Regions from separate parts of the Peribacillus sp. NPDC097895 genome, predicted to be linked through region 2. Evidence: riboswitches for the same ligand, from Rfam matches in the RefSeq annotation. Region 2 holds a riboswitch; each other region holds the start of a gene.
What was found. A riboswitch is a leader RNA that binds a small molecule or an ion and turns the genes downstream of it on or off. The one in region 2 is predicted to bind S-adenosylmethionine.
Positions count from the first base shown of each region.

Region 1 (6,470 bases), 280 kb from region 2:
CTTATTGACAAGTCGATCATATAAAATGACATCAGCTTCTTGAATACATTTTAATCCTTTTAATGTAATTAAATCTGGATCTCCGGGACCGGCTCCTACTAGATAGACTTTTCCCATTTTTGCAACCTGCCCTCCCTTAGAGAATTGTTTCGAATTCCGCTAAAACGAAACCTGCTCCATTTTTAATTTTCTTTTTTTCATATAAAGAGATATCATCAACTGCCGGCATTTTCAAATAATGCTTTTCCAGCTCAATATCAACAAGCTGAAACGCTTGTTCATCTGAATCGGCGACAATGATGACATGGATTGGTTCTTCATTGATCGTGACTTCAAAACGATATAGATTCATAAATAGCTTACCTTCCCTATTATACGGCCACTTCTTCTAATATATCATCAAGCTTGCTTTGTAACTCTGTTTTCCCTACCCTTTCCACAAAGTCTAGGAAGGTTTCGGAGAGAAGCTTTGTTTCTTTGAAAAATAGGATAAGTTCTTTCAGAACATAATAGAGCTGTTCAGCCTCCACTTTCCCTTTAAGTTTTTCATTAAACTTACCGCCCTCATTCAGGGTACCACCGATGTATATCTCAAAAGCTTCCACCATCTGTTTTTCCTGGTTTTTCATTTTTATGCCTTGCAGTCCTATTTCGGCAATCGCTCTTTGACCACAGTTATTAGGACAACCTACCATATGCATCCTTACTGGTACATCCAGATCGATTTCCTTATCAAGTGTTTCAGAAATGGTCCTCATTCTGTTTTTTGTTTCGACGAGTGCAAGGTTACAATACTCGATGCCTGTACAAGATACGGAATAACCAATGAATTTTTTTGGTTGATAAGGAAATCTTTCAAAGATGGGTTCCTGTTTTAATTCCTCAAGTTTTGCATCCGGCACATTGGGAATGATTAGATTTTGAGAATTACAGTTGCGGATTTCACCATTTCCATATTTTTTAGCAAGTTCTGCAAACTCAATAACTTCGTCTGGAGTTAGACGACCAACTGGAATATTGACTCCAACATAGTTGAGTCCTTCTTGCTTTTGTTTATGGATGCCGTAGAAATAACCTGCATTCCATCCCTTTACTGCACTTTCTCCTTTTTCAGGAAGCGGACCGGTGTATTCCAGTAATTTTTCCTTGAATTGTTCAGGACCCCAGTCAGCTACAAGGAATTTCAATCTCGAGCGATGACGTTTTTCACGGTACCCAAAGTCACGGAATATCGTCGTGATGGCGGCCGCCACTTCGACTGTTTTTTCAGGTAAAATGAATAAATCAAGTTCTTCTGCCAGCATCGGAACGGAGGATAGCCCACCCCCCACTTTTACGTGAAAACCAACTTCCGTTACTCCATCAATTACTTTAGTAGCTGGATTGAATGAGACACAGTTGATTTCAGCATTGGAAGCATTGTGAATATTAGCACTAATGGACATTTTATATTTCCTTGGAAGGTTTGAATAGTCTTCGTTAAGGCGGAAATACTCAAATACATCATATAGTACATCGCGTGTATCAAAAAGTTCGTCAGGATCGAGACCAGCTAATGCATTCCCGATTATATTACGTGTGATATCACCACATGCACCGGCCGTAGTCATTCCAACCTTTTCCAAACGATTCAAGATATCCGGGACTTGTTCGATGGTCAACCAGTGGAATTGAATGGCTTGACGGGTTGTAATGTCATATACATCCCTCCCATAATCTTTAGCGATGTTAGCTAGAGTTATCTGTTGATCATATGTCAGGATACCTCCGGGAATAACGACACGCATCATCCAATAACCGGCTTCTTTTGGCCGTTGCAAGTATAGACCTGCCCACTTGAACATATCCCAATTCTCTTTAGGGATGGATTCAAAACCATTTTCAGCGTAATGTGGAATATCATCAAATATCTTCAATCCGTCTTTTTCCAATTTCCAGATTTCCGTTTTATTTTTAGCGATTAGTGGATTTTCCGACCAAAATTTCTCGTAAACCATTACATTTCCTCCTTGATTAAATCGCTTTCTTTGATGTCAAATAACCGATTACCTGTTCAACACACTCTTCAATACTGTATTGGTCGGATTCTAAAATGATTTCTGGCTGTTCAGGTACTTCGTATGGAGAATCGATACCGGTAAAATCTTTAATGATTCCCTTACGCGCCTTGTCATAAAGACCTTTTGGATCCCGCACTTCACACTCTTCGATTGGACACTTTATGTATACTTCAATAAACTCCCCGTCTTCAAGTAAATCACGCACAATCTGGCGATCTGCCCGAAAAGGTGATATAAAAGCGGTTAATACGAACTGTCCACTATCCACGAATAACTTGGAAACCTCACCGATCCGCCTAATGTTTTCTGTTCGATCCTCTTCAGAAAAACCCAAATCTTTATTTAAACCATGACGGATATTATCCCCATCCAAAACATAACTTCTAATATTCCGGTTATATAACTCCTTAGCCACTGCATTCGCAATCGTTGATTTCCCTGACCCAGACAGTCCTGTGAACCATAGAACAGTACTCTCATGACCGTTCTGTTTTCGGCGAAGTTCCTTGGTCAATGACGATTCATGCCAAGTTACGTTAGTATTTTTATTCATTATTATCCCCCTCTTACTTCATTCCTTCAATTTGAAACTATTTAGTTAAAAACTTCATTCTTCTTTAGACCTTTGATCAACACCTCGATGACTTCTTTACGACTAAAGGTAGCTGGAGGAATTTCACCATTACGTAACATTTCCCTAACCTTCGTACCGGAGAGGATGACATGGTCTTCCTTACCATGCGGACAAGTTTTAGCAGAAGCCATATTGCCACATGCTTTACAATAAAAACTATGTTCAAAGAATAATAGCGTGATCCCTAACTCATCAGCGTTAAAATTCCCAAAGATTTTTTGAGCATCATATGTGCCATAATAATCGCCCACACCTGCATGATCACGTCCGACAATAAAATGGGTGCAACCATAATTTTTACGGACCATCGCATGGAAAATGGCTTCCCTCGGTCCTGCATAACGCATTGCAGCAGGGAAAACGGCAAGGGAGACGCGATCCTTAGGATAATATTTTTCAAGCAGAACTTTATAGCTCTCCATTCGTACATCTGCTGGAATATCATCGGATTTTGTGGCACCTACAAGAGGATTCAAGAATAAACCGTCGACAATCTCCAGTGCTGTCTTTTGTATATATTCATGTGCACGGTGAACAGGGTTCCTCGTTTGGAATCCAACAACCGTTTCCCATCCTTTTTCTGCAAAAGCTTTCCTTGTCTCAACAGGATCCAAATAATGATCTTGAAATAACGGACGCTCGATTCTCTTAACTAATTTTATTTCTCCACCAACATATACATTTCCGCGGTTATATAAATTTTTCACACCTGGATGCTTCTCATCATCCGTTTGATATACTAAAGTTGCTTCCAATTGTTTATCAGGAGTGAAAATATCGGAAACAAGGAGAACTCCGTACGTTTCACCTTCATGATTCAACTTTACTTCTTCTCCGATAGTGATTGTTTTTGCAGATTCTTCGGTTAACGGCAGTGTAATCGGTATGCTCCATACATGACCGCTGCTAAGCCTCATATCCTTGACAACTGCCTCATAGTCACTTTTTGTGAAAAATCCTTTAATCGGACTGTAGGCACCAGTGCCTATCAATTCAAGATCACTTAAAGCAATTTCATCAATTTCGATTGAATTTGTTATTTTACTAAAATCATATTTTGGTTCCCAAAGATCAATTAATGTTCCTCCGTGCGGTAAACTGGTTGTCATGCTAATTTCCCCCTATGGTTTCTATTTATTTAAGATAAATGTAATCCGCATTCTGTTTTTTGAGCCCCTTGCCAACGGCCTGAGCGTAAGTCCTCTGCACTGATGGCTGGTGCCGTACACGTTTTACAGCCAATGCTCGGATATCCATTATCATGTAGGATATTATATGGAAGTCCATTTTTGTGCGCATAACGCCAAACATCTTTCCATGTCCAATGAATGAGTGGACATATCTTAACTGACTTGAATTTATTATCTTTATTGACATACTCGGTAAGAGCCCTTGTTTCTGATTGCTCCCGCCTCAGTCCTGAAAGCCAAGCTGTCGCCGTTGATAGCACATCGGTAAGCGGAATGATTTTACGGATATTGCAACACTTGTTGGAATCATTCAGCCATAATTCATCTCCAAATTCCGCTGCTTGTTCCTCAAGCGTCAATGCAGGTTTCTTCATCTCTATGGAAAGCTTTGGATATCGCTTTTTCACTTGGTCGATCAATTGGTAAGTTTCCTCAAAATGAACATCGGTATCCAGGAAAACAATCTTGGCCGAAGGATTGACCTTTGCCAATAAATCCGTAAGGACTATTCCTTCAATTCCAAAGCTACATGCATATATGAGTTTATTGCCATATTGTTCATTTGCCCATTGCAGAACTTCCAAAGCCCCTTTTGTCTCACTATCCTCAGGAAAAGCAGGTAAAACTTCAGTGTTGAAATTTTCATAGTTTATTAATGCAGCCAACTTTATTGCCCCCTCTAAAAACTTGCAGTATGTTTCACTGGTTAGAGTAACTGGTGATCAATATCCGCTGTAATCTTCTCAAGTTTATATGACTCTAGGAAAAAGAGACGAATTTAACCAATACTCTCTATATATTAGTTAAACACGCCTCTAGTTTTTCTAGTCAGCAGATACCTTATTTAATTCTCAGCTTTTCATTTCTTTCCATTTGAATGATTTTACCATCCTGGACAATTAGTGTGATGGACCCATATTTCATTGAATGAAGCATTTCTTGAAGTCGTTCAAATATTTCTTCAAGCTGATTCTCTTTTTCCAAACCTGTTCCTCCTTTAAGAAAATCCGCGAATCATTTATTTCACCGCTGATTAATTGAATTCTTAAATTTATATAATTCCAAACAACCTTACATTGTTATGGTTTACCAATGATTTTTTCAAAAACAAAAATCTTTCCATGATGGAAAGATTCCTAGGTAAATATTCTTTACCTTATCTTCCAAAATGATCAACATTTTGTTGGATGTAGCACCTTGCATCCATCATGCAGGTTGCTGGACTTCAAAGGGCCAATTCCCTCCGTCGCTCTGGATAAGTTTTATTATTTTAAATATTAACATAAATTTATTCCTTGTCAATGGAGTTTTCTTATAAAGTAACTTGGATTTATAAAATGGATGAACTGTTATTATTATACACACTATTCCACGTGTAATTATATGTTCTTTTTCATATGAAAATAGACTCATTTTTTTAGAGAAATCCTCCAAAAAAATGAGTCTATTTTACAATTCTGGCAATCATTTAAAGTATAAACACTCAAATATTCCTTATCTGAATCGCTTCTACAAATTCTTGAACCTGACTCTGAACGCGATCAACTAAATTCATATCCTTAATAGGACTTTCCGGATCCTGTTTATCAATTTCCTTATCTACAAAATAGATGCCCTGCAACGGCTCACCTTTTAATATAGAAATTAATGGTTTAAGTGCATAGTCAATTGCCAATAGATGCCTGTTACTTCCACCAATCATAATTGGCAGCACAGGCTTTCCCTTAAAAGCTCCTTCAGGCAGCAAATCAATCAAGGCTTTCAACACACCTGTGTAAGAAGCTTTATATACCGGTGAACCAATAATAATTCCTCTAGCTCCTGAAATTTTTTCGGAAAGCTTTAAAATATCTTCGCTATTATATCGCCCTTGGAATAAATCATCTGCTGAAAAATCCGTAATTGAGAAATATGCCGTGGTAAACCCTTCTTTTTCAACCAATGATTGAATATGTTTCAGTGAAATGTCCGTTCTTGATGGAATCGCTGGGCTTCCTGATAAAATTACGATATCGCTCATATTTATCCCCCTATTTTGCATGATTTCCTGATAAGAATTCTCTAAATAGCTTTTCATGAAGCATGCATTTATCGTAATAGTCTGAAAAATATATGTCAAATCTTAAACTCCAGTTTATTGATATTGGCACGGATTTCACCAGTTCATCAGCTTGCTTGATTGCTACCTAATCGAAAAAACGGTCATATTTGTGGCATGATCCCCATGCCTTTAATATGACCGTTTCATTATGTATGATTTTATTTTCCATGGATACCATAAACTAAAAGCTGAGCAATGCTATTGATTCGTTCAGAACTAAAATATGGTTCCTTTTTCTGGTGATGGATCTCATTATGAGTTGATAATGCCAATGTAAAAGAAATAATCCCAACATTAAATAGGGTGATATCAGAGATATATTGTATCTCTCCGTTATCTATTCTCCTCTGTATTTCAAGATGCTTGGCATTCGGCTTAAAAATTTGTTCAATATATTGTTTTGAAATATCTTGATCGAGTTGTGTTTCCCTGAATAATATTGAAAACTGTTCTTTATTTTCAAGAATTTTCTTTATCATTGTGGA
Region 1 covers NZ_JBNNSH010000001.1:1,866,165-1,872,634, reverse strand. The annotation lists gene cobA (uroporphyrinogen-III C-methyltransferase) at 1-117, opposite strand, end outside; gene ACQKMH_RS08990 (DUF3906 family protein) at 137-352, opposite strand; gene ACQKMH_RS08985 (nitrite/sulfite reductase) at 372-1,997, opposite strand; gene cysC (adenylyl-sulfate kinase) at 2,014-2,613, opposite strand; gene sat (sulfate adenylyltransferase) at 2,655-3,803, opposite strand; gene ACQKMH_RS08970 (phosphoadenylyl-sulfate reductase) at 3,833-4,537, opposite strand; gene ACQKMH_RS08965 (YezD family protein) at 4,725-4,868, opposite strand; SAM riboswitch class I at 5,038-5,146, opposite strand; gene ssuE (NADPH-dependent FMN reductase) at 5,368-5,904, opposite strand; gene ACQKMH_RS08955 (TetR/AcrR family transcriptional regulator) at 6,144-6,470, opposite strand, start outside.
Region 1: another riboswitch for S-adenosylmethionine. It lies ahead of ACQKMH_RS08965 (YezD family protein); the one in region 2 lies ahead of ACQKMH_RS07710 (bifunctional homocysteine S-methyltransferase/methylenetetrahydrofolate reductase).

Region 2 (13,588 bases):
TTTGGTATTTGAATAATAAAATTTTAAAGGATAAAACGTTTTCAGATGTTATATTAACATGTTTTTGTCGAAATATCCAAAGGTTAAACCACTTTATGCAACCTTTTTGCAACTATATTTCTGTTTAATTCGTCATAATACGCTTTTAATTGACTTTTTTGCTCATTTAAGTCATTTTTCGCTAAAAAAAAGTTTTTGTATAATGATCAATTTCCTGTATTTTTAACTAGAATAAAAACTTTAAGTCACTCAAACTTCCAAGCTGTTAAACTCAGATTCCCATATTGAAAAGTCCTGTGCAGGAGAGCCGCTTTTTTGCTGTCATCTCCTGAGCCCATAGCGATGACCAATGGAATGAAATGTTCTTTGGAAGGTACAGCATCAGTACTAAAAGGAGCAATTTGTTCATAATTAAACAAAGATTCCAAATCCCAATTCATGATTTTATCTTCGACCCAGTTCTCAAAATTGATAGCCCAACCCTCAGCCACAAGCATATCCTTCTGTAAATGGGTGAAATTATGGACAATTCCACCACTTCCGATGATCAGGACATTACTTTCCTTTAATTCCCTCAAAGCTTTCCCGATTTCATACTGCTTGTCTAATGGAAGGTCAGGATTAATCGACAAAGATACGATCGGGATATCAGCTTTTGGATACATGATGTGTAAAAGCCCCCATGCTCCATGATCAAGGGGGCGCCTTTCATCAAGTTCGCCCCATACATCTATCTTGGACAACAAGGTCAATATTTGATCTGACAGCTCCAGGCATCCCGGAGCAGGATATGTTATCTGGAATATCTCTTCAGGAAAACCAACAAAATCATAAATGACTTCATGCTTTTTCACTGCCGAAATTAACTGCTCCTCACTTTCCCAATGCGCAGACAATATAACGATGGCAGCAGGTTTATTCATATCTTTCATATAATCCTTCAAAAAGGAAGTGTAGCTATTCTTTTCCAACGCTAATAGAGGTGTTCCATGTGATAAAAACAATGATGGCATCATAGAAACGATAAATCCTTTCGCAATGTAATCTCAATACCTTATACCTTAATTTACTATATATAATCAATGTGTTCATCAATTAAATTGTATTTTTGGAGTTGTCTCATCAATAGTATCAAAGTTATACCCTTCTTTTTTTAGGTATTCTATAATATCCGGCAATGCTTTCACTGTATTTTTCATACTATTGATATCATGCAATAAGATATTAACATGCTTTTGATCTTTCGTCCCTTTTTGTACGGAATTAATGATTTGTTGTTCACTTATTGATGGACTGATGCCATCTGTTGAATCGATGGTCCAATCAAAGTAAATATACCCTTTTTCCGATAATTGTTGAAGGATTCCATTTATGATGGGCTTGGTTGCAGCCTGATGCCGAAGATGATTATTCGAGCCGCCAGGAAGGCGTACAATACGGGTTTTTATCCCAAACTCTTTTTGCAGCATGGTTTCAAGCCTATTCAAATCTTGAAAGAAACTTTCAGTTGATCGATAAACGATGGAATAATCATGTGTATAGGAATGGAGGGCAATCACATGACCCCGGGAAATCATTTCCTGATAATATTCCTTTGCGTATGGTTCTTCATTACCTTTTACGAAAAATGTTGCCTTAACATGATAGCGGTCCAAAATATCTAATATATCCATGGTATTCAAAGATGGACCATCATCGAAAGTCAAATAAGCGAATTTCTGATCTTCTTTACTTTTTACGAGCGGTGTCATCTCTTCGGGAACCATTGCATGTACTTTAACGGCCTGCACATTGGTCATGGACAAAATGATAATGAAAGAACTCACCATGGAAAGAAATATTTTAAGCAGATCCTTCATAAATTGCATCCCCTTCCTTTTGACCATTAAGATGTACCAATCGAGGGGTTTCATGCGCAATAAGGCAGCGGTAAAAAATACCGCTGCCTTACCTTCGTGTTATCGATCGACATTGAAGTAGCGAGCTTCTGGATGAGCAAATACAATGGCTGAAACGGAAGCCTCAGGCTCCATCATGCATCCTTCAGTCAATTCCACGCCAATATCTTGAGGCTGTAACAAGCGGAATAACTTCTCCTGATCTTCCAGATTAGGACAAGCTGGATAACCAAATGAAAATCTTTGTCCCGTATACTTAGCTGCAAAACGCTCTTTCATAGACATTTCTATCGGATCGCTTATACCTAAATCATCACGCATTAATTGATGTATTCTTTCCGCGAATCCTTCAGCTGTTTCGAGAGCAAGTGATTGAAGGGCATGGTTTTTCAAGAAATCACCTTCAAGCTTTAGCTTTTCTGCCCATTTTCTGATCCCTTTTCCGGCAGTAACCAAGAAAAAGCCGACATAATCCATTTCACCTGAGGAGACCGGCTTGGCGAAGTCAGCTAAACAAAGGTGCGGACTCGTATCTTGCCGTGGGAAGTCAAATGTCTCCAAAACTTCCTTATGATTATCCGGGTTGTATACCAATAGCCTGTCTCCTTCACTTTGAGCAGGGAAAAATTGATAAACCGCTTGTAAGCCGTAGTCCGGTTCGTTCTTTAAGAATTCAATCAATTCATCAATAAGACTATTCAGCTGTACTGCTTTTTCATTCCCCTGTTTTAGTAATTCGGCAACTTTGCCTTTTAGCCCCAAATGATGCCCAATCAACATTTGCCGATTAATGTATGGCTGAATGACATCCAATGGATAGTTTTTCAGGACATGACGCTTGATATCACGTGGTATTTGGACAGGAACATTGCTTAGAGGAGCAGCAGTGGACTGCTTCCGCACTGGTTTTTCCAATGTGGCTGCAATAGCGGCATTAGCCTTCGATCTTTCTCTTTTCTCGACCAACTCCTCTAAATACACCACTTTTTTGTCCGTATCATGCAAAATATTGGTTACAGCCAAACCGTCCATCGCATCTTTGGCATATAAAACCGAGCCGCCATATTCTGGTGATATTTTAAAATCGGTGAATTTACGGGATAAAGCTGCCCCTCCCACTAAAATTGGGGTGTCTATTCCCGCTTGTTTTAAATCCTGTGCGGTTAAAACCATTTGCTGTGCTGATTTAACAAGTAAACCAGATAGGCCAATGATGGTTGGTTCATGTTTACGGACCTCTTCAATGATTTGTTGCGGTGCGACCTTGATTCCCAAATCAATGACTTCATAGCCATTATTGGATAGGATGATATCCACCAGGTTTTTGCCGATGTCATGTACGTCTCCCTTGACTGTCGCTAAAAGGATTTTTCCTTTCTTAGCACTATCTTCAGAGTTTTCCATGAGTGGCTCAAGGTGAGATACTGCCGCCTTCATTGCCTCTGCACTTTGAAGTACTTCTGCAACTATAAGTTGATTGTCATTAAATAACCGTCCCACTTCACTCATTCCATCCATCAATGGTCCATTGATGATTTCCAATGGGGTATCACCGCGCTCAATGGCCTTATTTAAATCCTCAATTAATCCTTCTTTCGTTCCTTCGATAATATAATTACCTAAACGTTCGTCCAATGGCAGAATGACACCATTGTCCTTCTTCTCCGCTTTTTTTCCACGATAAAACTCAGTAAAGATAGCTAAAGTTTCTGTAGATGTATCAAACAGGAGTGCTTCAGCCAATTTCACTTCCTCTTCAGGTATTAGAGCGAAACGTTCAAGTTTTTCTGTATTCACGATCGCATAATCGAGACCGGCTTTTGTACAATGGTAGAGGAAAACGGCATTTAGAATTTCCCTTCCCCTTGCTGGCAGACCGAAAGAAACATTCGAAATGCCAAGTATCGTTAAGCATTCCGGAAACTTTTCTTTGATAGCCTTAATTCCTTTCACTGTCTCTAACGCAGATCCGATATACTGTTCATCTCCCGTACCAACAGGAAAAACCAGTGGATCAAAAATGATGTCACTTTTGTTTATTCCATACTTATTAACAAGTAAGTCCACAGACCGTGTAGCCACTTCGATTTTCCGTTCGGCATCGACGGCCATCCCAATTTCGTCAATCGTCCCTACCACGACGGCAGCACCATATTGATGGACGAATGGTACAATTTTTTCAAAGCGTTCTTCACCATCTTCAAGGTTAATGGAATTTATGATGGATTTTCCTTGTGAATGTTTTAACGCTTGTTCAAGTACGGCTTCATCAGTAGTATCGATGACCAATGGGACTTTGACTTTTTTGACGACCTCTTCTACGAACTCCTTCATATCGCCAAGCTCATCCCCATCAGGATCAGCAAGGCAAATATCAATGACATGGGCGCCTTTTTTCACCTGGGCACGCGCTATTTCCGCAGCTGGCTCGTAATGCTTCCCACGAATTAGCTCTTTGAACTTTCGAGATCCGATAACATTCGTTCTCTCACCTACAAATAAAGGACGCATAGAATCATCATAAATGAGCGGCTCTATGCCTGATACGGCATGGCCATGGGCAGATTCCGTTATTGTACGGGGCTGGATGCCCTCAAGGACCCTGGATAGTTCCTTAATATGCTCAGGAGTCGTACCACAACATCCCCCAATGATATTGACCCAACCCTTTTCAGCAAATTGCTTCATTTTCTCTGCAAGGGAAGTCGGTGACTCATGATAGTGACCTTCTTCATCAGGGAGTCCTGCATTCGGATAACAACTGATGGCGCTGTTTGCTATATCTGCAAGCGTACGAATGTGGTCTATCATGAATTCCGGGCCTGTTGCACAATTCAGTCCGACTGCCACTGGTTTCATATGTTCAACAGATAAATAGAAAGCTTCTATCGATTGGCCAGCAAGTGTCGTGCCCATCGGTTCGATCGTACCTGATATGATGACAGGCACATCTTTTCCGGTTTTAGCAAAAGCTGCTTTGATTCCGGAAAAGGCAGCCTTGACATTTAGCATATCCTGACAGGTTTCCACCAATAGCAAGTCTACTCCGCCATCCAATAGGCCGAGTGCCTGTTCTTCATAAGACTCGGTTAAAATATCGAAAGTCGTTCCACCTGTTACGGAAAGCGTTTTTGTAGTGGGACCCATCGAGCCAGCTACATATCTCGGCCATTCATCATTTGAATACTTTTCACAAGCTTTAACGGCTAGCTCTGCTGAAATTTTATTAAGCTTGTAAGCAATCGTGCTTATTTGGTATTCGTCAAGTACGATGCTTGTGGCTCCGAAGGTATTTGTTTCAATGATATCAGCACCTGCTGCTAAATACTTTTCATGGATGGATTGAATGATTTCCGGTTGCGTCAATGATAGGTACTCATTGCAGCCCTCGAACTGTTCCCCGCCAAAATCCTCTGCTGTTAAATTCTCCGCCTGAAGCATTGTTCCCATGGCTCCATCAAGAAGAAGAATCTTAGAATCCAATTGCTCTTGAATCGCTTTTTTATTCATGTATTGCCACCCCTGATGTCTGTTTACTATCGACTTCTCTAATATATTTCGTAAGTTCCGCCGTCATTTCGTAGCGGAGGAAAGGTGTGATTAAATAAATGCCCTTGAATTTCTCTCTTGCTGCGTCCACTAGCTCTCTCGCGATATTTACGCCTTCAATTCTTGACTTTACTGGGTCATTCCCTGCTAAAGCCATAGCCCTTCTAACATTATCAGGCAATTTGATACCCGGGATTTCGTTATGGATGAATTCGGCATTTCGTGTGCTTGTCAAGGGCATGATTCCAACGAATATTGGTGTTTCTAAATGTTTTGTCGCTTCATATACTTCTTCGATCTGTTCAACTGAATAAATTGGCTGTGTCAAAAAGGATTGAGCTCCACAGGCAATCTTCTTTTCCATCCGCTGTACGGCTTTATCCAAATATTTCACATTGGGATTAAATGCTGCGGCAATTTTAAAATTTGACCGTTGCCCCAAACTTTGGCCGGAATAGGAGACACCTTCATTAAATTGTTTGACCATGCTTATCAAGTCAAACGACGATAAATCATAAACGGAAGTGGCACCAGGGAAGTCCCCTATTTTAGAGGGATCTCCGGTGATGATCAATAACTCGTTCAGCCCCACCGTCTGCAGGCCCATTAAATGTGACTGCAGGCCAATTAAATTCCGGTCACGGCATGTTATATGCACCATTGGCGTTATATTCAATTGATTCTTCAGTAAATTAGCAAGTGCATCATTCGATATCCTTGGTGAAGCAAGTGAATTATCCGCTAAAGTAATCGAATCGACCCCTGCATTTTTCAAAACTTCCGCACCAGTCATGAAACTTTCTATTCCCAACTTTTTCGGAGGATCAAGTTCTACAAGAATTGTTCTTTCCGTTTTGGCTTTTTCGTACAGAGGGAGTTCCAATTCCCTATCATTCACTTCAATTATTTCTATCTCACGGGATTTCGTAATTTTCTCTTTCACTGGGACCAGACTTTCAATCGCATTCTTTACAGCTTGAATGTGTAGAGGAGTCGTTCCACAGCACCCTCCTATGATCGTTGCTCCTTGCTCTCGAAGTTCCAGGGCACTTGAACCGAAATATTCCGGCACTGCTTTATAGACAAGTCTTCCATCCACATAATCCGGGAGACTGGCATTAGGATAAATGGCAATCGAGGCTTGCTTTGGCAAATTCACTTCTTCTAAGGCACGAATCATATGATGTGGACCGAGACGGCAATTCACTCCAACAACATCGGCACCCAATTGCTCCAGTCTTTGAAATGCTTCATTTAAATGGATTCCATTTTGTAGGTTACCCAGTTCATGCATTGAAACATTTGCGATGATTGGCAGTTCCGTTTCTTTTTTAACGATTTGCAGCACGGTTTCCAGTTCTTCCAGGTCATAAAATGTTTCAAGGAGAATTCCATCCGGATCTTCCATCAGCAGACTGTATAGCTGTTCACGAAAACCTCGCTTAATTTCTTCCATGCTTAAATCCGATTTCCGTATACTCCGCTGCGCCCCTATCGTACCGAAGACATATGCCTTGCCTTTTGCCGCTTTTCTAGCCAGGATGACTCCCTGGCGATTGATCCTGCTTACTTCATCTTCAAGTCCATGCCGTTTCAATTTGTTGAAATTGGCTCCATATGTATTCGATTGAAGGATATCTGCGCCTGCTTCTAAATAGGCGCGATGGATGGATTCTATTTGATGTGGATTCGTGCAATTTAATTCCTCATAACATTGATCGATACCATAAGAGTACAATAAGGTTCCAATTGCCCCTTCGCCAACTAACATTCTTTCTTTTAATTCTTTACGAAAATTCATCATTACACCCTCTCTCAAAAACAATCCTGTTTTTGTCGTTTTTTATGAGTATGAGAGAAAAGAAAAAAAACCTTCTCAAAGAAGAAGGTTTTTTGAAACATTCTCCTCATCTATCAAGCTCTGCTTGCTGGATTTAGCACCTTTGCCTAGGCTGGTTGCTGAGGTTTCTTCGGGCCAGTCCCTCCACCTCTCTCGATAAGATCCATTTATATAATTGTCACAAGATTTCAAAATTAATTTATATTTAATTTACATCAATAATCTGTCAATTTCAATACCTTAATCATCATTTTTTTTACTTTTTCCAAAAATCATTCAATCCTTTGCAGCTTGAACCCTCTTTTCTACCCTCTGTTTCCAGTCTTCCGCAAGCGAATCTAGAGTAAGCAACGTGTAAGCCCCATCCAGCCCATCCCGATTATGAAGGATCACCTCTGTAGCATAATGAACGGAGATTTTTTCTTGCAAACGATCTAATAGCACGATTTCATTTTGTTTCTTTATCGTTCCTTCTTGAATGACTTTTGCAAAGTAACCAGTGTAACCAGTTTTAAAGACGAATTCCAAAAACTTAGGTTCCTGGTTAAAGTGGGAAATCGTCGAGCAAGGAATCCTCCCTTGATTAATTTGAACAATTACTTCACCTATTTGATATATATCACCGATAAATGTTGTCTCTTCCTTCATCCCCGCTACAGTTAAATTTTCACCGAATGCAGGGATATCCAGCCTTTTAGCGAATTTTTCATTCCATAATGAATAATGTTCAACGGGGTAAAAACACAAAGCCCGATCAGTGCCTCCATGGAACTTTACATTACCAACCCCATCGCCAATTATGCCTAATTTAGTCACTGTCACTTTATCCTGTGCTTGTTTATCCATGGCTGAAAAGATATCAACATTCGAAAATTTTTCCTGTTTTGGCTTTCCTGCATGAAGTGATACGATTTTACCATTTTCCATTTTGCCTCTTCCAATCCTATTGAATTTATATCATCCCAATATGAATAAATTATACTAAAAATCCATTTTATTCTATAGTGATTTGAAAGAATCTACCAGATCAGAAAATGCAAAAGCCCCCCTTCAACCATTAAATTGGCCTAATATCATTGATTACCAGAAAAAAACATAGGTTAGTTATTGTAATTTTGTTGCTATTTCAGAATTAAATATGATAGAATATGAACACAATATATAGTCGAAAACTACAACTGTTCGCCTATATGTTGATTTTCACGATTGAATTCCTCATTGTCGCTCTTTAGGGAGCGAATTTTTTTTGCCTTCTTTCTCAACCACCAATTTCTTCTCTTTATTTCGTTCATTATCCGCATCCTATACCGCTTTTCTATTTGTACATGCTTTACATATGTATTTTCAGCAATCCATTCTTTCATACATGCCCATTCCCGACAAGAAGCCGAGCGATTCAAGCTTCCGCTCAGCTTCTTGTTTAGGCTTGTTTCTTTTTCTTCGGTGCCGCTTTCCTCCGTGCCGTCTTTTTCTTTACCGGTTCTTCATGTTTCGTTCGATCAATGGATGCCTGTAAAGCCTCCATTAAATCGGTTACATTGCTGGAAACAGGTTCTTTTGTTTTGGTTGTGATTGTCTTCTGTCCCGTTTTCTTTGATTCAATCAATTCAAGTAACGCTGTTCGATAATCATCGGTGTATTTTGTCGGATCGAAAGTAGACGTTAATTGATCTATCAATAAAACGGCCGTCTCGATTTCTTTTTCAACTATGGAATCAGTGGCAGGGATATTCGGAACATCCGCTGTGGAGCGGACTTCATCCGGATAATGAATCGTTTCCATCACTAAAGTATTATCAACAACTCGAATGACCGCCATTTGTTCCTTTGAGCGGATGATGATTTTCGCTAATCCCACCTTCTTTGATTCCTTGAGGGCCTGTCGCAAAAGGGAGTAAGCTTTTATCCCTCCATCATTCGGGGACATGTAATAGCTTCGGTTAAAATAAATGGGATCTATTTCTTCTATTTTTACGAAATCCACGATTTCCACGGCTTTTTCTTCATTTTGTTTTTTTAACTGTTCCATTTCACTGTCTTCCAATACAACAAACTTTCCCTTTGTGTATTCATAAGCGCGGACTATATCGTCCTTCCCCACTTCTTTTTGACAGACCGGACATACTTTTTCGTATTTAATCGGTGAATTACACTCCTTATGCAACGTCCTTAAAGAAATATCCTTATCTTCCGTTGCAGCATGAAGTTTAATCGGAATGTTCACCAAACCGAATGATATGCTTCCCTTCCACATCGTATGCATATTCGTCACCTCATAACTTATTTTTAAATGAAGGAACAATTGTTATTATTCCCCCTTATTAAAAAAAAACCGAAAAAACATTTGGCAACTCTAACACTTCGTTTTTTTGGCAAAATAATGTTAATCACTTTTTTCGGAGGTATTTACCCAAAATGAAACCGATGCTGCCAACCTATTACACCGAAGCCCCTAATTCCAAGGATTGGCGTTATGAAGTCAAATATGACGGTTTTAGGGCCATTTTAACGATTGACTTTGATACGATTAGCATCTCAAGTCGAAACGAAAAGGAATTGTCTCCCCTCTTCCCGGAAATCATTGATTTCATTAAACGCCTGGACATAGAAGATTATCTCCCGCTGCAGTTCGATGGAGAATTGGTCTGGCTAACCAATCAAGCAAAAGCAGACTTCTTTCAAATACAGTGGCGTGGTCGCCTTCGGAAACAATCATTGATTTCCGAAAAAGCTCATTTTTCCCCATGCCGTTTTATAGCGTTTGACCTGCTACGTATCAAAGGAATGGACATAACGACTAAATCCATGGAAGAACGAAGGGGATTCATGTTGAATCTGGGTAAAAAACTTGGGTTTCCTATGCCTCCTGACCCCACCTCTGAAGCTTTGATCCAATTAATTGAAAGTTTCGACGTTTTGGATAAGGCATTAAATGCAGTCACCTTATTAGATGGTGAGGGGGTTGTAGCCAAGGAAATCCGGGGTACTTGGCAAGAAGGAAAGCGTTCCACTTCCTGGATCAAGGTGAAAAATTGGAAGACTGTCTCCTGTTTCATCACAGCATTGCATAAAGAAAATGGTTACGTTTCCCTCGCAGTGTTCAAGGAAGGTGTGGTAACGAAAATCGGAAGCGTCAAAAATGGAATGAGTGCAAAAGATAAAAAGATCTTGTATGAACTGATCAAGCAAAATGCTACAGATGAAGACGCAAAATTTTTTTATATCCATCCATCCATTTGCATCGAGGTACAATTTTTACACGTATATGAGGAAAATGAATTGCGTGAACCTCAGTTTTCAAATTGGCTATTACACATGTCTCCCACTGAATGTACTTGGGAAAAATTCGTGATAAACCAATACACATTTCCCGATACTGTACAAATAACCTCACCGGATAAACCACTATGGATAACTGACGATAAACAGGTGATAAAAGTTGAATACTTACATTATTTGAGGGAGGTTTCCGCTTTCTTCTTACCGTTTTTAAAAGATAAACTGTTGACGACGATCCGCTATCCTCATGGCACCATGGGTCAAGAAAAATTTTTCCAGAAAAACAAGCCTGATTATGCCCCCGGATTTATTAAAACATTCATGGATGAAGATATAGAATTTGTGCTGTGTAACGACATTGAAACGCTTCTTTGGTTTGGTAACCAACTGGCATTGGAATTCCATGCCCCATTTCAGAAAGCCGGAAAAACAAGACCCGATGAAATCGTCCTGGACTTAGATCCACCATCGATCGAATTTTTTTCCTTGGCGATAAAAGCCGCACAAGAAATAAAAAAGGTGATGGACTCCTTAAGGATAATAGCTTATGTGAAAACCTCAGGTAACAAAGGCCTGCAAATTCACATCCCTTTACCTGAAGACAGATTTACTTATCAGGAAACACGGATATTCACCGATTTTCTAGGTCATTACTTAACAAGTTCCTATCCCGATGATTTTACAGTGGAAAGATTGAAAATTAAACGGCATAATCGGCTTTACTTGGACTTTGTACAGCATAGTGAAGGAAAAACCATCATTGTGCCTTATTCCCCACGCGGAAATTCTTTCGCTGGAGTTGCTACACCATTATTTTGGGAGGAAGTGGAAGAAACCCTCCACCTTAAAGACTTTACGGTTGATACCGTACCAAATAGAATCAAAAGGGACGGATGTCCATTCTTAGATTACCGACATTTCGATAACGGACCTGCCTTTCTTGATGTATTGTCTTTTCTAAAACAAAAAAAGACCAACTCATGAAGTTTACCCAAAAAGTTTGACACTTCATTTAATTAAGCAGGCCTTAGGGTATGAACCCGGAAATCTACCGGGCATATGCCCTTTAAGATTGGCACGTTTACGTTTGATTTTTAGACTTTACTCGTAAGTTTGGCACTTTTACTCGTGAATTTCGCAATCTAGTAATTTTCGACTTGGCCTTGCACAATCTCTAATCTTTTAACCAAATTTAAAAAAGGGGTTCGGAATTAAAACATTCCGGACCCCTTTTTAACTAAGACTAACACCTAGTTGGTACTTTCCTTATAATGTAGTTTTCAAATAACTTTGAACTTCATCCTGCAACTTAGCATATAAGCTTGTTTCCGCTTCAAAGTCCTGTTTTTCCAGGATTTCAAATTTTTCCGGTTGGGCTAAGTCTAGGTCGATCGATACCTTGAATTCATAGGTTGCATTCCCGATTAAATCTATTGAATACTTTTGACCTTCGTCATCATAATGCACGACGCATTTAACCTTTCCGCCGTTATTGTAGACGGATATTTCACTTTCCAATGCGTTTAATCCAACAGAACATGTTACTAGGCTGGAAGCCGACATCGCCGTACCACATGCATTCGTGAAGCCGACTCCCCGTTCAAATGTCCGCACATAAATGCTACCGGGTTCCAACTCTTTCACAAAACTAACATTGACACCATCAGGGAAGAGCTCATTCGGTTGATTGACCTTCGTTGAAAGGGCTGCCTGCAAATCACTTTGTAAGACTTCACTATCGACGAGCGTAATTAGATGCGGATTGGGAACCGCCAATGCCGAAAATAATAGGGTATCATGAAGTTCCGGCAATGTTTCGTTTTGCAACTGTTCTTTTTCAATGATAAGTGGCAGATCCTTCACATTGAAACTAACTGGAGAAATTTCCACCTTGAAAGTCGGAATTCCATTAAAGATATCTTCCGTTTTCTCAACGAGTAAATTTGCTTTCATCGTTTCCACGATCATTTTATCAAGCCCTAAAACGTCATTCGCGTAACGTGCAACACAGCGAAGTCCATTCCCACACATCGAAGCTTCCGAGCCATCCGCATTAAATACACGCATCCTGGCATCAGCATGTTCACTTTTCAGCACAAACAAAATACCGTCCGCACCAAGCCTTTCCCTATTACATAGGGCCTTCGCTAAATTTTCCCGCTGTTCTTCAGTAAACGTCAAGGCCGTTGTCAATTCATCAATGATTAAGAAATCATTACCTGAACCATGGCTCTTTAAACCTTCAATAATCATCCTGTCACATCCCCTAATATGCTGCTTTTCAATTATCATTTTTTTAATATTCTATATCATAGCATTTTCAGGATGGATGTGTCATCGAGTAAATTACAATGAATCCATTTTTCCGTTGAAAAAACAAAATAAGAAGAGCGGTTGAAATAAGAACTATCTCATTCCAACCGCTCTTCCAAAATATTAACCGATCATACCAACAATGAAATAGACGATAAACATTCCTGCACTCACATACATCGGGGGTGAGACTTCTCTCGCTCTCCCGGTTACAAGCTTCAAGAACGGGTACAGAATGAAACCGAAGGCCATTCCATCTGCAATACTGTACGTAAATGGAATGATCGTGATGATCATGATTGCAGGTATACTCTCGGTTAAATCACTGAAATCTAACTTTTTAATGTTTCCGAGCATCAAAATCCCAATTATAATCAAAATGGGAGCAATGGCGCTATCAGGGATTACTTTAATCACCGGGATGAACAGCAGTGATAATATGAATAGCAAACCTGTCACCACTGAGGTCAAACCAGTTCTGCCTCCTGATGCTATACCAGCTGCCGTTTCTACTGTTGCAACCGTAGGACTTGAACCGAATAGACCTGAAAACAGAACGGAGACACTTGTCGCGGCAAGCGACTTTTTATAGGCATCCTGGCGATTAATACTGTCTACATGCCCATGTACAAGACCAATATTTTCAAAAACAAGAACCATTGTCATCGCAAAGACACTTATCCAAAATTCAATACGGTCCGCTTCCATG
Region 2 covers NZ_JBNNSH010000001.1:1,585,652-1,599,239, reverse strand. The annotation lists gene ACQKMH_RS07725 (dioxygenase family protein) at 246-1,016, opposite strand; gene ACQKMH_RS07720 (polysaccharide deacetylase family protein) at 1,092-1,859, opposite strand; gene metH (methionine synthase) at 1,959-5,408, opposite strand; gene ACQKMH_RS07710 (bifunctional homocysteine S-methyltransferase/methylenetetrahydrofolate reductase) at 5,401-7,248, opposite strand; SAM riboswitch class I at 7,352-7,450, opposite strand; gene ACQKMH_RS07705 (MOSC domain-containing protein) at 7,564-8,214, opposite strand; gene ACQKMH_RS07700 (Ku protein) at 8,708-9,550, opposite strand; gene ACQKMH_RS07695 (DNA ligase D) at 9,703-11,550, shown strand; gene dapF (diaminopimelate epimerase) at 11,833-12,819, opposite strand; gene ACQKMH_RS07685 (NCS2 family permease) at 13,003-13,588, opposite strand, start outside.

Region 3 (6,470 bases), 1.5 Mb from region 2:
TCGAGTACTTCATTTTGGAAACGTTCGACTTCAACCGTACTTCCTGTGGCAAGTGCCGCCCCTTTTGCCACATCACGTATTTTCCGAGATACTTCTTCGCATAGTTCCCATGTTGTTGCCCTGATGTAGAACCTGGCGGAAGCATATTCAGGAATGATGTTAGGCGCTTCCCCGCCATTGGTGATTATTCCATGGATTTTGACCTCGGATGGGAGCTGCTGTCGTAAAGCATTAATGCCATTGAACAGCTGAATCACCCCGTCAAGAGCATTCACGCCTTGTTCAGGAGCTGCAGCTGCATGTGCTGATTTTCCATAAAAATGAAAATCAAGTGGGTCGACAGCCAAAAACGGACTTGTTACACCCGTTTTTCCAGCAGGATGGATAATGATGGCTGCATCCACCTCATCAAATAGACCATGCTTCACAAAGCTGCCTTTTGCACTACCATTCGGCCCGCCCTCTTCAGCAGGCGTTCCGAAAACAATCACTTCTCCCCCTGTCTCCTCCAGCACTTGAGCCAAGGAAATTCCTGCTGCTACACTCGTTGTGCCAATGATATTATGGCCGCAAGCATGACCTAAACCAGGCAATGCATCATACTCGGCTAAAAAGGCAATTGTGGGGCCATTCTTTAAAGAGGTTTTTTTGGCGATGAATCCTGTTTCATGCCCAGCTATATTGCGGCTCACTTCAAATCCTGCATCTTGAAGTAATTTGGTTAACGTATCCGAAGCGAAGAACTCTTGATTGCCAATTTCGGGTTTGGCATGGATGGCTTGACTCGTTTCGACATATAATTTGGAATGCTGATCGATGTGATCTGCAATGATTTGCTGATGCGACTTCACTAGTTCAATTCCCATATTCTTATCTCCCCTTTTATTTATTGGGTATAAAAAGCCGGATAGGTATCTTGAATCTATCCGGCAATTTTTCACTTTGTTTCAATCATCATTTTTCATTAGCCGGTTTTGTCCAGGCATCTTGGTAATTCACTAATTCATCTACAGATACATATGCAGGAATCGTGTTTCCGTCAAACGTTTTTTCAATGAACGCTTCCACTTCTTTCGATTGGTAAAGTTCTACTAATTTTTGCAGCTCAGGACGATCGGCATCTCCCTTTTTCACCGCAATGATATTAATATATGGTTTTGCCGTTTTACTTTCATGGAATAATGCATCTTTTAAAGTAAGGCCTGCTTCAACGGCAAAGTTGTTATTAATCGCAGAGGCATCGGCATCATCCAATAGACGCGGCGTATTGCCGGCAGCAACAGGTTTGATTTTCAATTTTTTCGGATTATCTTTAATGATTTCCAATGATCCAGACCCATTGAATTCCTCTTTCAATGTAATCAAGCCAGCGTCTTGAAGAAGGAGTAATGCACGGCCAAAGTTTGTAGCTTCATTCGGAACGGCAATGGTAGCTCCATCCGGTAGACTTTTAAGGCTTTTATGCTTTTTCGAAAAAAGACCCATTGGCGCAATGACAGTCGACCCGATGGCTTCTAATTTCAAATTTTGATCTTGAACGAATTCATCGAAGTAGGCAACCGTTTGGAATGAATTCGCATCAATTTCTCCTTCACTTAACGCAAGATTCGGTTGGATATAATCGTTAAAAGTGACCAGTTCGATATTCAGGCCTTTCTTTTTCGCTAAGTCGACAATGTATTCCCACGTTCTCGTATCCCCGCTGCTGACACCCACTTTTACTGTTTTTACATCATCTGAGCCTCCTGCTGCACCTTCTTTGCTCCCACATGCTGCAGCCACGACGGCCAATGCCAATACGATGATTGTTAATAAGATTTTCTTCATTTTTCCTGCCTCCTCAAATTTTTATCTTCTTCTGATTTTTTTTGAAACGAAATTCCCGGTGGATTGCAGTAATTGAACGATGATCACGAGCGCCGCTACGGTGACGACCATCGTCATCGTATCGAACCTTTGATAACCGTAAGCCAAGGCCAAATCTCCCACCCCGCCTGCACCGACGGCACCTGCCATGGCTGTAGATCCAACAAGGCCAATCGTGGCGGTTGTAAATGTAAGGATCAATGAACTAAGTCCCTCAGGTATCAAAAAGCAATATATGATTTGCCATGTCGTTGCCCCCATTGCCTGAGCTGCCTCGATGATCCCTTTGTCCACTTCCAAAAGGGAGTTTTCCACAAGACGGGCAATATAAGGAGCTGCATAAAAGATCAGTGGAACAATTGCTGCATTCGTTCCTATTGCACTGCCCACAATCATTCTAGTAAAAGGAATCAGTGCGACAAGCAAGATGATGAAAGGAACCGACCGCAATATATTGATGATCGGGTTCAATACATTAAAGATCCATTTATTCTCCAGGATGTGACCGTTCCTTGTAATGACAAGCAGGATACCGAGCGGAAGCCCGATCAATCCGGAAAATACCAATGAGATGGCTACCATATAAAGTGTGTCACCGAAAGCTGTCGACAGCTGCTCGGCCGTTATTTCCATTCCCCAAAGCGTATTACCCATTTATCTGCACCTCCTGGACGAGAATCCCCTCATCTTTAATATATTGATAAGCCTTGTCCACCTCATTTTTGTTCCCTGTCACTTCGATGATCAAATTCCCAAAGGGCGTTTCCTGAATTTCAGAAATATTGGCTGATAATACACTTAAATGCACATCATATTTCTTCGAGATGGTTGAAAGTAAAGGAGTGCCTGAAGTAGTCCCAATAAAGTTAATTTTCCAAATAATCGGGATATGGGACCCTATGCTTTTCAGGAAACTTTGTGGAATCTCGTCATGTATGACCGTTCTCACGAAGTTTTTTGCTATATCCGTTTGCGGCTTCGCAAAAACTTCGAAAACCGAACCTTGTTCAACCACGCATCCGCCTTCCATGACCGCAACCTTATTGCAAATTTCCCTGATTACAGACATTTCATGAGTGATTAATAGAATGGTAATATTGTATTCTTTATTAATTTTCTTTAAGAGCTGCAGAACAGCACTCGTTGTTTGTGGATCCAATGCCGATGTAGCTTCATCACATAATAGGATCGATGGGTTTGTAGCCAATGCTCTCGCAATCCCGATCCGTTGCTTTTGACCGCCGGATAATTGTTCCGGATAACTCTTTGCTTTGCTTGATAAGCCAACGAACTCCAGCAACTCGCCTACCCGCTCTTTGATTTCTTTACTGGGCGTCCCCGACAAAACCAGCGGCATGGCGATATTATCAAAAACGGTCTTTGAATTTAGCAAGTTGAAATGCTGAAAGATCATCCCGATTTTTTTCTTTTCTGCCCGTAATTCCTTCGGGTTCAATGAAGTTAATTCCTTCCCCCCAACGATCACTCGGCCATCTGAAGGATGTTCAAGCAGATTGACTAACCGAATCAACGTACTTTTTCCTGCTCCGCTATAACCGACTACACCGAATATATCTCCCTTTTCTACTGTCAAATTGATTCCTTTCAAAGCTTCAACAGTCTGTTTCTTTGTTTGATAAACCTTTTTAACATTTTGAAACTCAATCATCCTATCTCCCCCCATGTTGTTAATTTCTACAAATTCATTATCAGAGAAGAGCTTTGCAAAGTTTCAAAATGATAGGGTTACATTCGTTTGATGATCCCGTGCTTTGAAAGCCAAACTCACGAGTTAATGCACCATTTTCCCAAATGACAACCATATTCATTGTGAATAAACAAAAGAGGCCTCTTCCGTCATCAGACAGAAGAGGCCTCCTTTAGAAATAAAAAAGAGTAAACTCTTAATTTAATTATCTAAGAAAAGCTCCTTCTTATCTTTCAAACTTTCGTCCGCTGGAATTAGCACAGTATTTTTACAAAAGTAAAAACCCGCTGCCGAGGTATCATAGGGCCAAGTCCCTCCACATCTCTTGATAAGAATTAACGTTATATTTAATTATGTTCTTCACTATATATTCAATTTTCACTAAAGTCAACATAATTTTTATCGTTCTAAATATTTTCATAGTATAGTTATTTAAACATTAAATTATTATATTAATATAGTTTATCTAAATTATTTCACTGCTAGCTCCGTATTTTTTATAATAATTTGCTCATTCTCCATACAGGATACTTTTCATTTTCTTCCCTTATCTTTACCATTCCAGATTTTGTATATAATTGAATCGCCCTCTGATTATCTGGAGAAACTCTTAAATGATATTCGGATACAGTAAATTGCCTGAAAAAGTTTTCTGCATAGCGAACCAATTCCTTGCCAAGGCCTTTATTGCGGTATTCGGGAACAAGATAATATAGATTCACATAGCCAATCTCATTCCCTTCGTACTCCCGAATTTGAAGTTCCATTTGCCCAATTGGTTTTAGGTCCTTTTCAATGATCACTTGTCCATCCGGAAATTTGCGGACCCTTTCTTTCATTCGAATTAGATAAGTATGTTCATCCCCAAAGCCTTCTTCCGATCCAAAACTTACAACAAAGGAATCCTTCCTGAATGTAACGATGATATCTTTATCTTTGTCAATATCAATGGGACGAAAGATCAACTTCATTCACCTCTATCATTTTAGTGAAATAGTAATTCAATAGGCAACTCACACTTTTTTTGATGAAACACTATATTGGGGCCCCTCTTGATAAGGCGATTCAATCGCCTTTCGTTCTTGTGCCTTGATGAAAAAACATTTGCCATCTGCCATTCGTACATTTCCAGATTGAACTTCTTAAGGTATGTTCCACTTTATCTTCATCAAAAATCCGGTACGTGGTCAACACGGTATCATCAGACAATTGATGCATATCAAAATGACTGAGTTTCATTTTCACCGCTCCTGCTCCCTCTTGCCCCATAAAATCGCTTTTGGACCATATGTTACCCGAACTGCCGAACTCAAAGAAATCATCTTTCAATAATGATTGAAGCTCTTCTGAAGATGTACGGATTTCAGATTTTAATAATTTCTCCTCCAGCTGGTACAAATGCGCTTTTAACACCGAGGCTTCATTTTCCATTCATCTTGACCTCCTTCTCCCTTGAAATTCGACTGCTTTTCAACCTAATTGGAAAATGGTGTATAATTTATACATAGACTTTCATACGGAGGTTCATGCTGTCAAAGATTTTTTATCCAGCTCTTTGCTGATTATTAGTTGGTTAATATTTGCGTTCAGCATCATTTTTTTCATCTTTTCGTTTTTAACCTTTTTTGCCATACCTATTTTCTTATTAATATTTTCAACCGGCTTACTTTGTTTCCATATTTCTAAGAAACTGGACTCACGAAGGCAAAGGCTTAGAGTTTCTTACGATTATTCCACATTACTGGCGGTAATTCCTTTTTGACTGGCAGTAATGTGGAATATTTAGTCCCAAACCCATATAATTCGTCCTACTTCGGAATAATTCGACCTAAATCAGATTATTCCGACCTAAATCGAATTAATTCGCCCTACAACCGATTATTCCATCCTAAGTCAAAATAATTCGTCCTACACCCTATTCTAGGCCCTTCATCATGGAAACCATAAAAAAAGAGCTGCCATTTGCAGCTCCTTCTTCTGTGCATCCGTTTGTTTTCCTATCGTGATAGGGTACCTTGCAGACGATTCGTTTCGGCAATTACTTTTTCTTCATCGATCGTTAAGCAGCCGCCATCTTTTACGACCATTTTGCCATCAATGTATACATCGCATACATCATTTCCGCGTGCTGCATAAAGCAGGTGCGAATAGGCTTCACTCAATGGCTGCAGGTGTTCTTTGTTATATGGGTAAATGGTGATGAAATCTGCTTTTTTACCAGCTTCCAGTGATCCTGTATGACCCATGCCTATCGCTTCGGCGCCCATTCTCGTGGCCATGGCGAGTGCCGTTTGTGCCGGGAATTTAGTGGCATCCTTATAGATTCCTTTTTGCAGTAATGCAGCTGTCCTCATTTCTTCGAACATATCGAAGTTGTTATTGGAGGCGACGCCATCCGTTGCAACTCCCACTTTAATGCCTGCATCAAGTAGGCTGACGACGTCTGCTATTCCAGATCCGAGCTTCAGGTTACTGATAGGATTATGGGCAACGCGTACATCGTGTTGTTTTAGTATCGCCCGCTCTTCATCATTGAGAACCACTCCATGTGCCATTACGGTTGGCTGATCGAACAGCCCTAGACGGCGAAGGTGCTCGACAGGACGGGATCCGTAACGTTTTTCGATGTCGAGGATTTCAAAGTCCGTTTCCGATACGTGAATGTGTACCATCAAATCATTCTCTTTTGCAATCCGTGCACTTTCCAGAATCGCTTCAGGTGTGCAGGCATATGGGCTGTGTGGTGCGACCATGGTAGTGAGGCGGCCATCGGCAAACGTTTTATAGTTTTTTGAAAACTGCTCAGCCCCCATGAGGTTCGCTTTTTGATCTTTTTCCGTACCTAAGCTGAAGATCGTATAGGAAAAGGCTCCGCGCATTCCTGTTTCGCCTATCG
Region 3 covers NZ_JBNNSH010000001.1:112,394-118,863, reverse strand. The annotation lists gene ACQKMH_RS00530 (M20 family metallopeptidase) at 1-866, opposite strand, end outside; gene ACQKMH_RS00525 (MetQ/NlpA family ABC transporter substrate-binding protein) at 955-1,827, opposite strand; gene ACQKMH_RS00520 (methionine ABC transporter permease) at 1,849-2,499, opposite strand; gene ACQKMH_RS00515 (methionine ABC transporter ATP-binding protein) at 2,513-3,535, opposite strand; SAM riboswitch class I at 3,798-3,909, opposite strand; gene ACQKMH_RS00510 (GNAT family N-acetyltransferase) at 4,072-4,545, opposite strand; gene ACQKMH_RS00505 (DUF4440 domain-containing protein) at 4,640-5,005, opposite strand; gene ACQKMH_RS00500 (amidohydrolase family protein) at 5,572-6,470, opposite strand, start outside.
Region 3: another riboswitch for S-adenosylmethionine. It lies ahead of ACQKMH_RS00515 (methionine ABC transporter ATP-binding protein); the one in region 2 lies ahead of ACQKMH_RS07710 (bifunctional homocysteine S-methyltransferase/methylenetetrahydrofolate reductase).